DNA from 3 places in the Azospirillum sp. HJ39 genome. Region 2 is predicted to be linked to each of the others. Evidence: predicted binding sites of a transcription regulator. Region 2 holds the regulator's gene; each other region holds the start of a gene.
What was found. The regulator PhoB, encoded in region 2, activates phosphate uptake and scavenging genes when phosphate is short. The targets are predictions, from matches to a motif close to TNTCATAAAACTGTCA.
Positions count from the first base shown of each region.

Region 1: a site for PhoB is predicted at 1,771-1,786, ahead of pstS (phosphate ABC transporter substrate-binding protein PstS). Genes of this name have one in related genera too.
Region 3: a site for PhoB is predicted at 1,680-1,695, ahead of ABMY26_RS10225 (PhnD/SsuA/transferrin family substrate-binding protein). Genes of this name have one in related genera too.

Region 1 covers NZ_CP167910.1:514,752-518,023, reverse strand. The annotation lists gene ABMY26_RS12860 (methyl-accepting chemotaxis protein) at 1-1,741, shown strand, start outside; gene pstS (phosphate ABC transporter substrate-binding protein PstS) at 1,928-2,995, shown strand; gene pstC (phosphate ABC transporter permease subunit PstC) at 3,106-3,272, shown strand, end outside.
Region 2 covers NZ_CP167911.1:131,567-134,838, forward strand. The annotation lists gene pstB (phosphate ABC transporter ATP-binding protein PstB) at 1-764, shown strand, start outside; gene phoB (phosphate regulon transcriptional regulator PhoB) at 855-1,559, shown strand; gene ABMY26_RS14105 (S-adenosyl-l-methionine hydroxide adenosyltransferase family protein) at 1,721-2,449, shown strand; gene ABMY26_RS14110 (Bax inhibitor-1/YccA family protein) at 2,578-3,272, opposite strand, start outside.
Region 3 covers NZ_CP167909.1:613,792-617,063, forward strand. The annotation lists gene ABMY26_RS10225 (PhnD/SsuA/transferrin family substrate-binding protein) at 1-1,657, opposite strand, end outside; gene ABMY26_RS10230 (branched-chain amino acid ABC transporter substrate-binding protein) at 1,802-2,944, opposite strand; gene ABMY26_RS10235 (HAD family hydrolase) at 3,056-3,272, opposite strand, start outside.

The sequences.
Region 1 (3,272 bases), on a different replicon from region 2:
TCTCACCCCCGGCATTCCCGACGCCGAGGCCGCCAAGCTGTCGGCCTCGCTGGCGGCCAGCGTCGACGACATCGTCCGGCTCGACAGCGACGCCAACGCCCGCATGCTGCCGCTCATGCTGAACTCGCGCGGCCGCATCGCCGAGGCGGGCAACGCCATCGCCGAGCGGATGCAGGATCTGTCGACCAACGTGGTCCCGGCGGCACAGCACCGCTACACCGTGCTGAGCGGTCTGATGGCCGACGCCAACCTGCTGGCCGGCAAGCTGGCCGAGGCCGGCAACGCCGAGACCCCGGCCCGGCTGGCCGCTGCGCGGCGCACGCTGGACCCGCTGGCGGCGACCATCCGCAACACCTTGCAGGAGTCGGGGAACGATCTGGGCGGCGAGGTCCGCCGGCTGTCGGACCGGCTGCTGGCGCTGGGATTCGGCGACGACGGCATCCTGGCGCTGCGCGGCGGCGAACTGAAGGCCTATGCCGACAATGCCGGGCTGATCGACAGCAACCGCAGCACCGGCGCCGCCCTGACCGCCATGGTCGACGGGCTGGTCCAGTCGGCCGAACAGGCGACCGCCGATGGCGCGACCGCCGCCCATGACGCGCTGGAGCGCACCAACGAGGTGCAGATCCTGCTGGCGACCGCCGGCGTGCTGCTGGCCGGGATGATCGTCACCCTCTATGTCGGGCGCCGCGTCGTCGGCCGGATGGAAACGCTGGCCGCCGCGATGCGCCGGGTCGCCGGCGGCGACCTGCTGGTCGACCACAAGGCGGGCGGCAACGACGAGATCACCGACATGGGGCTGGCGCTGGACGTCTTCATCGCCAACGCCCGCGCGATGGAGGAGGCGCACGAGCGGGTCGAGGTGGAGCGGCGCAACGCGGCCTCCGCCCGCCGCACCAGCATGCTGGAGATCGCCGACCAGTTCGAGCGCAACGTGCTGAGCAGCGTCGAGACGCTGGCCGAGGCCGCCCGCGTGATGGCGGCGCGCGCCCGCTCGCTGACCGACATCGCCGCCAACGCCAACGACCGCGCCGACGCGGCGATGGAATTGTCGGGCGAAATGGCCGCCGGCATCCAGCAGGTGGCGACCGCCGCCTCTGAGATCTCGCAATCGATCGCCGAGATCAGCAAGCGCACCGGCGAATCGGCCCGCATCATCGGCGACACCGCCGCCGGGGCGGAGCAGGTCAAGGCCACCGTCGCCGAGCTGTCGAGCACGGCGGGCGAGATCGGCACCGTCGTCGGGCTGATCGACGAGATCGCCGGCCAGACCAACCTTCTGGCGCTGAACGCCACCATCGAGGCCGCCAGGGCGGGGGAGGCGGGCAGGGGATTCGCCGTCGTGGCGGGCGAGGTCAAGGCACTGGCCGGCCAGACCGCCCAGGCCACCGCCGAGATCGCCCGTCAGATCGCCGCGACCCAGTCGGCCAGCCGCGAGACCGTGGAGGTGGTGGCGACCATGACCGGCAGCGTCCAGCGCATCGAATCCAACGCCTCGGCCATCGCCGCGGCGATCGAGGAACAGGCGACCATCACGGCGAGCATCGTCGACAGCTCGCACCGCGTCGCGGTCGGCACCCAGGCGGCATCCGACCATGTCGCCGGCCTGTCGGAGGCCGCGGCCAAGGTGCGCGCCCAGGCCGGCGACGTGCTGCAGGTTGCCGAAAGCCTGTCGCACGAGGCGACCAGCCTCGGCTCGGCCGTGCATCTGTTCCTCCAGGAAATCCGGGCCGCGCGATGAGCGGGCGGTCCGGGGCAAGCACGGGTTGGTTTCATAAAACTGACACGTAAACAAAACAAACCCGTCACCGGCCGCGGCTATGGTCACCGCGACGAAGAAGGCGGGTACCGACGTCCGGCCAAGGCCGGGCTTTCCTCGATCCCAACGACACCGTCCAAACCTATCGGGAGTTTAGCCGTGAAAACCATGACCTCGGCGTTCGTTCGCTGCGCCGCCTTCGGTGCCCTGGCCGTCCTGTCCGTGTCGGCCGCCCCGCTGTCGGTTGCCTCGGCCGCCGACATCTCCGGCGCCGGCGCCACCTTCCCCTATCCGATCTATGCCAAGTGGGCCGACGCCTACAAGAAGGAGACGGGCACCGGCCTGAACTACCAGTCGATCGGTTCGGGCGGTGGCATCAAGCAGATCAAGGCGAAGACGGTCACCTTCGGCGCTTCGGACATGCCGCTGAAGCCGGAAGAGCTTGAGCAGGCCGGTCTGATCCAGTTCCCGATGATCATGGGCGGCGTCGTTCCGGTGGTGAACCTGAAGGGCGTCAAGGGCGGCGAGATCAAGCTGTCGGGCACGGTGCTCGCCAACATCTACATGGGCGAAGTGACCAAGTGGAACGACGCCCAGATCAAGGCGCTGAACCCGAACGTGAACCTGCCGAACACCGCCATCGCTCCGATCTACCGCTCGGACGGGTCGGGCACCAACTTCCTGTTCACCGACTACCTGTCGAAGACCAGCCCGAAGTTCAAGACCCAGATCGGCGCCAACACCTCGGTCCAGTGGCCGGCCGGCATCGGCGCCAAGGGTAACGAGGGCGTGGCCAACATGGTCAAGCAGACGGACGGCTCGGTCGGCTACGTCGAATACGCCTACGCCAAGCAGAACAACATCACCCACCTCGGCCTGCAGAACAAGGACGGCAAGATCGTCGAGCCGAAGATCGAAGCCTTCCAGGCCGCCGCGGCGAACGCCGACTGGGCCAACGCCAAGGGCTACTACGTCCTGCTGACCGACGAGCCGGGCGCCGAGAGCTGGCCGATCACCGGCGCCAGCTTCATCCTGATGTACAAGAACCCGCAGGATCCGGCCATCTCGGCCGAAGCCCTGAAGTTCTTCGACTGGGCCTACAAGAGCGGCGCCAAGATGGCCACCGACCTCGATTACGTCCCGATGCCGGCGTCGGTGATCGAGATGGTCGAGAAGACCTGGTCGCAGAGCATCCAGGTCGAAGGCAAGCCGATCTGGACCGCTTCGGCCAAGTAAGCCGGCCACCCCACCCCGGACGCGCCGGTGCACAGCCGACGCATCCGGTGGTCTGATCCGCCGGCGGGAACGGAATTCGCCGTTCCCGCCGCACGTCTCACGGAGCGGCCATGACCGAGATCGCGCTAGCCTTGACCGACGAACACGCCTCCACCACACGACGGGCCCGCCGCCAGCGCCTGCAGGACGCGGCCTTCCGCAACGCCACGCTCTTTTTCGCCCTGGTCGTCCTGCTGATCCTCGGTGGCGTCACGGTATCGCTGATCGACGGCGCGCT
Region 2 (3,272 bases):
GTGCCACCGCCAGCAAGATGACGGCAAGCGGGGTGAAGGTGTTCTACGGCGCCAAGCAGGCGCTGAAGGGCATCGACCTCGACATCCAGGAGAACCGGGTGCTGTCGCTGATCGGCCCGTCCGGCTGCGGCAAGTCGACCTTCCTGCGCTGCCTGAACCGGATGAACGACACCGTCGAGGGCTGCCGGGTCGAGGGGCGGATCGCGCTGGACGGCGAGGACGTCTATGGCAAGGCCGTCGATGCGGTGCAGCTGCGCGCCCGCGTCGGCATGGTGTTCCAGAAGCCCAACCCCTTCCCGAAATCGATCTACGACAACATCGCCTACGGTCCGCGCATCCACGGCCTGGCGTCCGGCCGCGACGAGCTGGACGAGGTGGTGCAGACCTCGCTGAAGCGCGCCGGCCTGTGGGGCGAGGTGAAGGACCGCCTGCGCGAACCCGGCACCAGCCTGTCGGGCGGCCAGCAGCAACGGCTGTGCATCGCCCGCGCCATCGCCGTCAGCCCCGAGGTGATCCTGATGGACGAGCCCTGTTCGGCGCTCGATCCCATCGCGACCGCCCATATCGAGGAGCTGATCGACGAGCTGCGGGCCAACTACACCATCGTCATCGTCACCCACAACATGCAGCAGGCCGCCCGCGTGTCGCAGCGCACCGCCTTCTTCCATCTCGGCGAGATGGTGGAGTGCGACGACACCGAGGAAATCTTCACCAACCCGCGCGACGAGCGCACCCAGGGCTACATCACCGGCCGCTATGGCTGACCCTGCCGACGCCTCCGCCCCATCCCTCCCTGTTGAAAAGGCTGTGCCATGCCGGTTAACGTCGAGACGCGCGCTGTGAACGGAGCCTCCATGAATGCGGCCCTCAAGCCGCTCGTCCTGATCGTCGAGGACGAGGCCGATATCCTGACGCTGCTGAAGTACAACCTGGAAAAGGAAGGCTTCCGCGTCGCCACCGCCAGCGACGGCGAGGAGGCCCTGCTGGCCGCCGGCGAACAGACGCCGCACATCGTGCTGCTGGACTGGATGCTGCCGCTGATGAGCGGGCTGGAGGTCTGCCGCCAGCTGCGCCGCAACGCCAAGACCCGCGACATCCCGATCATCATGCTGACCGCCCGCGGCGAGGAGGGCGACCGGGTGCGCGGCCTGAACTCCGGCGCCGACGACTACATCACCAAGCCCTTCTCGCCGACCGAGCTGGTGGCCCGCATGCGTGCGGTGCTGCGCCGCGCCTCCCCCGGCATGACCGACGAGGTACTGACCTTCGCTGACGTGACCATGGATCTGGCCGCCCACCGCGTCCGCCGGAACAGCCGTGACGTACATCTCGGCCCGACCGAATTCCGCCTGCTGCGCCATTTCATGCAGCATCCCGGCCGCGTCTTCTCACGCGAGCAGCTGCTCGATCTGGTGTGGGGCCACGACGTGTACGTCGAGCCGCGTACGGTCGACGTACACATCCGCCGCCTGCGCAAGGCGATGAACGAAGAGGACGAGCTGGACCTGATCCGCACCGTACGTTCGGCGGGGTACGCGCTGGATACGAAGTCGATGTGAGGAGAGGTTAGACTCCCACCTATCCTCCCCCACTGAGTGGGGGAGGGATTGCCGCCACACACTGACAAAGGTCCAATCCCCTCCCCCGCCCAGCGGGGGAGGTCAGGGTGGGGGCCGATGTCCCCTGACATCTCCCACCGGGCAGCGCTACACTGCCGCTCATGATCCTGCTCTTCACCGACTTCGGCCTCAGCGGCCCCTACACCGGCCAGATGAAAGCGGTGGTGGCGCAGCAGGCACCCGGTGTCCCCGTGATCGACCTGTTCGCCGACGCACCAGCCTTCGACCCGCAGCTGTCCGCCTATCTGCTTGCCGCCTACGCTCCGGCCTTCCCTGCCGGAAGCGTCTTCCTCTGCGTCGTCGATCCCGGCGTCGGGACCGACCGGCGGCCGGTGATGGTGGAGGCCGACGGGCGCTGGTTCGTCGGGCCGGATAACGGACTGTTCGCCCTGCTGGCCCGCCGCGCAACGTCGCTGAACGCCTGGACCATCGACTGGATTCCGGATCGGCTCTCCGCCAGCTTCCACGGCCGCGACCTGTTCGCCCCGGTTTCCGCTGCGCTGGCGACCGGCCGGACGGTGGAGCGCAGCCCGCTGCCGGGCGCGGCCATCGACCGGCCCGGCTGGCCGGACGAGCTGGCGCGCATCGTCTATGTCGATGTCTACGGCAATGGCATGACCGGGATGCGGGCCGGCGCCCTGGCCGCCGATGCGGTGCTGACCGTCGCCGGAACCCGCATCGCCCGTGCCGGCACCTTCGGGGCGGTCGGGCCGGGAGAGGCGCTGTGGTACGAAAACTCGAACGGGCTGGTCGAGATCGCGGTCAATTGCGGGCGTGCCGACCGGGTGCTCGGACTCCAGGTCGGCGATGAAGTGACGGTCGACTCGTGAAGCCGGCGCCCTGAAAACGAAACCGCCCGGAAGCGGTGGCTTCCGGGCGGCGGCTTGTCAGATAGGCTGATGTCCGATGCAGTGACGGTCCGAAGGCAACCCCGGACCCCGAGCGACGGTCCTCGGGGTTAGTCGTTGTTGCGCTGGCCCAGGAACTGCAGCAGGAACTGGAACAGGTTGATGAAGTCCAGGTACAGCGTCAGGGCGCCCATCAGGGCGAGCTTGCCGGTGCTTTCGTGATCGTAGCCCTCGGCGTAGCTTTCCTTGATCGACTGGGTGTCGTAGGCGGTCAGGCCGGTGAAGATCAGCACGCCGATGGCCGAGATCGCGAAATGCAGGGCCGGCGACTGGAAGAAGATGTTCGCCAGGCCGGCGATGACCAGACCGATGACGCCCATCATCAGGAACGAGCCCATCTTCGACAGGTCGGCCTTCGTGGTGTAGCCGTAGAGGCTCATCGCCAGGAAGGTCGCGGCGGTGACGAAGAAGGTCAGCGCGATCGACGCCCCGGTGAAGACCAGGAAGATCGCCGACATCGACAGGCCCATCGCGCCGCAATAGGCCCAGAAGATCATCTGTGCCGATGCGAAGGACAGGCGCTGGATGCCGAAGGACAGCACCATGACGAACGCCAGCGGGGCCAGCATCACCACCCACTTCAGCGGGGTGCCGAAGATCGCCGCCATCATGGCCGGGCTGGACGACACCAGCGCGGCGACCAGGCCCGTCAGGATCAGGCCGGCGCCCATGTAGTTGTACACGCGCAGCATGTGCTGGCGCAGGCCTTCGTCGAAGTATCCCCGATCTGTCGCGCGGCCTGCGG
Region 3 (3,272 bases), on a different replicon from region 2:
GCCGCTCGACGATGGTCCGGCAGATCGACAGCCCCAGCCCCAGCCCGTCGGGCTTGGTGGTGAAGAAGGGTTCGAACATCCGCATCCTGGCATCGTCGGACACACCCGACCCGGAATCGCGGACTTCGATCATCACCATGCCGTCGGACAGGGCGGCGCGCACGGCGATGGTGCCGCCGTCGGCCGGCCGCATCGCGTCGACGGCGTTCTGCAACAGGTTCAACACCACCTGCTGCAACTCCACCTTGTCGGCCTGCACCGGCGGCAGGTCCGCTGCCGCTTCGGCGACGATGGACAGCTGCAGGTCGGACGGCGTGCCGAACAGCGACAGCGTCTCCTCCACCACGGCACCGACCGCCAGGGTGGAGCGCTGGGCGCCGCGACGGCTGACGAAGCCACGGGTGCGCTGGATGATCGCGGCGGCGCGTTCGGCCTGTTCGACCACCGACCGCGCCCCGGCGCGCAGCCGGTCGAGGTCGGGGGCGGGCGCGTCGAGCAGCCGGGTCATGCCCCCGGCGAAATTGCCGATCGCCGCCAGCGGCTGGTTCAGTTCATGGGCGATGGTGCTCGCCATCTCGCCGACGATGCCGAGCCGCGAGAGCTGGTCACGCTCCTCGCGCAGGCGGAGCGCCGCGGCTTCGGCGCGCTCGCGCTCGGCGATCTCGTGGACCAGCTCGGCGGTGCGGCGGCGGACCAGCACCTCGACCCGCGCGGCGTGGATCACCCACCACAGCACCGCCGCGCCGGCGACCGCCAGCCAGTGCCAGTTCCGGCGCAGGAGATCCTCCAGCGTCGGCGGGGTTTTCGGATAGGGGCCGATGTGCAGCGTGCGGAACAGCTCGTGCACCGTCGTGTAGTCGAGCGAGGCGGTCCAGGCCCGCCCGTCGGTTGCCGGCATGGTCAGCAGCGCGGCGGCGACCTGCCGGGCAAGGCCGCGCGGCGTGTGCGCCAGCCGGGCGAACGGCCAGTCGGGATAGAGGCGCGACGACACCCGGCAAGGCGGCGTGTCGGGTTGCAGCGCGTCGGTCTGCCGCGCTCCCACCACAGCGAAGGTGCCGGGCGCGACCCGGCCCTGCGCTTCCAGCTCCTCCAGCAGGCAGGCGCGCAACACGCCGGCGTCGGCCGTGCCGTCGCGCACCGCATCCGCCACGCCCTCCATCGGAAAGCCGACCGGGATCAGCGCGGCCAGATCCGTGAAGGGGTGGATGCCGGCGTCCTCCATCTCGCGCCATGCGATCTGGAAGCCGCCGAAGGCATCGGTCGACACCACCGCCAGCCGCTTGCCCTTGAGGTCGGCGAGCGTGTGGATCCCCTGGCGGTCGGCCCGGCGGATGATGGTGGAGCCGACCGCCGCGATGGGGAAGGCCGGCAGGCCGGATTCCAGCGTGGCGATCCGCGTCACCGCGAACCGGGCCTCCAGCGTGACGTAGTTGCCGGGGTTGGTGATGACGAAATCGACCCGCCGGTCGGCGACCGCCAGCACCATGCCCGGGAGGTCGAGCGGCAGCGCGATGAAGCGGCGATCCGGTATCGCGTGCTCAAGATGGGCAAGCGTCGGTTCCCAGTCGCGTGCCGCCCGCTCCGAGCCCAGATAGGCGAGCACGCCGATGCGCACGGTCTCCGGCTCCGCCCGCGCGGCCGCCGTCCACGCCAGCATCGCACATGAAACAATCAGGCACTTGAACATAACCGTCAGCATAGCCCATGCGGCGATCGCATTGCCAACAGGGTCATTGCCGACACCAGCCGCAAATCGGTGCGGGTAACGGGGACCTTCGTCAGGGCAGGCGTACCGCCGGGATCACTTCAGGGGAGCGTAGGTGCCGTTGCTCCAGGCATAGAGCACGAAGGGCTCGGAGTTGGGATCGCCCTTCCGGTCGAACCGGATATCGCCCAGCACGGTGCGATAGGTGCCCGCACGCAGCGCATCGGCCAGCCTGTCGCCCTTCATCGTCTTCGCCGCCTTGGCCGCATCGGCCAGCACCTTGACGGCGGCATAGGTGTAGAGGGTGAAGCCCTCCGGCTCGAAACCGGCGGCACGGAAGCGCTGGACCAGATCGGCGGTGCCGGCGTTGGCGCGCGGGTCCGGGTAGAAGGTGAACATCACCCCATCGCTGGCCGGCCCGGCGATGGAGGCGAATTCGGTGGTCGCCAAACCGTCGCCGGCAACGAACCGGGTCTTGAGCCCCTGTTCGGACGCCTGCCGCACCAGCAGCCCGGCCTCTGTATGATACCCGCCGAAGAAAACGATATCGACGTTCAAGGCCTTCATCCGGGCGACCAGCGACGAGAAATCGCGCTCTCCCTGGGTGATGCCTTCGAACAGAACGACGTTGCGGCCCTGCTGCGCCAACTCCGTCCGCACCCCCTCGGCGATGCCCTGGCCGTAGGTGGATTTGTCGTGGACGATGGCGATGGTCCGGCCGAGGTTGCGGCCGACGATCTGTTTCGCCGCGACCCCGGCGGCCTGGTCGTCGCGCCCGCAGACACGAAACATGTTGGTCAGGCCCCGTTCGGTGATGGTCGGGTTGGTCGAGGCCGGCGTGACGATCACCAGTCCGGATTCCGCATAGACGCTGGACGCCGGAATGGTGGAGCTGGAGCAGAAATGTCCGACCACCGCCTGCACGCCGTCGGCGACGAAGCGGTTGGCGACGGCCACCGCCTGCTTGGGATCGCAGGCATCGTCGGCCACCTGCAGGACGACCTTCTCCCCATTGATGCCGCCGGCGGCGTTGAGATCGGCGACGGCGAGGTCGGCGCCGCGCCGCATCTGCTCCATGAAGGAGGCGTATTGCCCGGTGACCGGCCCGGCAAGGCCCAGCTTGACGTCGGCCGCCGCCGCTGCCGGCATCAGCGCCGCAAGGGAGATGCCGAAACGAAGAAGATTGCTGCGGAACGACCTTTGGATGAACGCGTCGGATCGGGATTCGGATCGAGACATGGAACTTCCCCATTCGTTGAAGCGGCATGTTGTCGTGTCGTTGCATCCGTCCGCCGAACCGCATGCGGCGGACGTGTCTTGGCAGGAGCGGCCTTGCGGCGCCCCCCGGTGTCAGAAGGCCAGCACCCCGCGCAATCCGGTGAGATCGGCGAACTCGTGGTCCGGCCGGGGCTGCCATGGCCCCAGCCTGTCCTGCGTGCGGTTGATCCAGGCCACCCGCATCCCCAGCGGCTTGGCTCCGTCGATGTCCGCCCAGGAGGCCAATGACGCGTGCAGAACCTCGCCGGGGGCCAGGGCCAGCCGGTCGAGAGCGAGACGGAAGATGCGC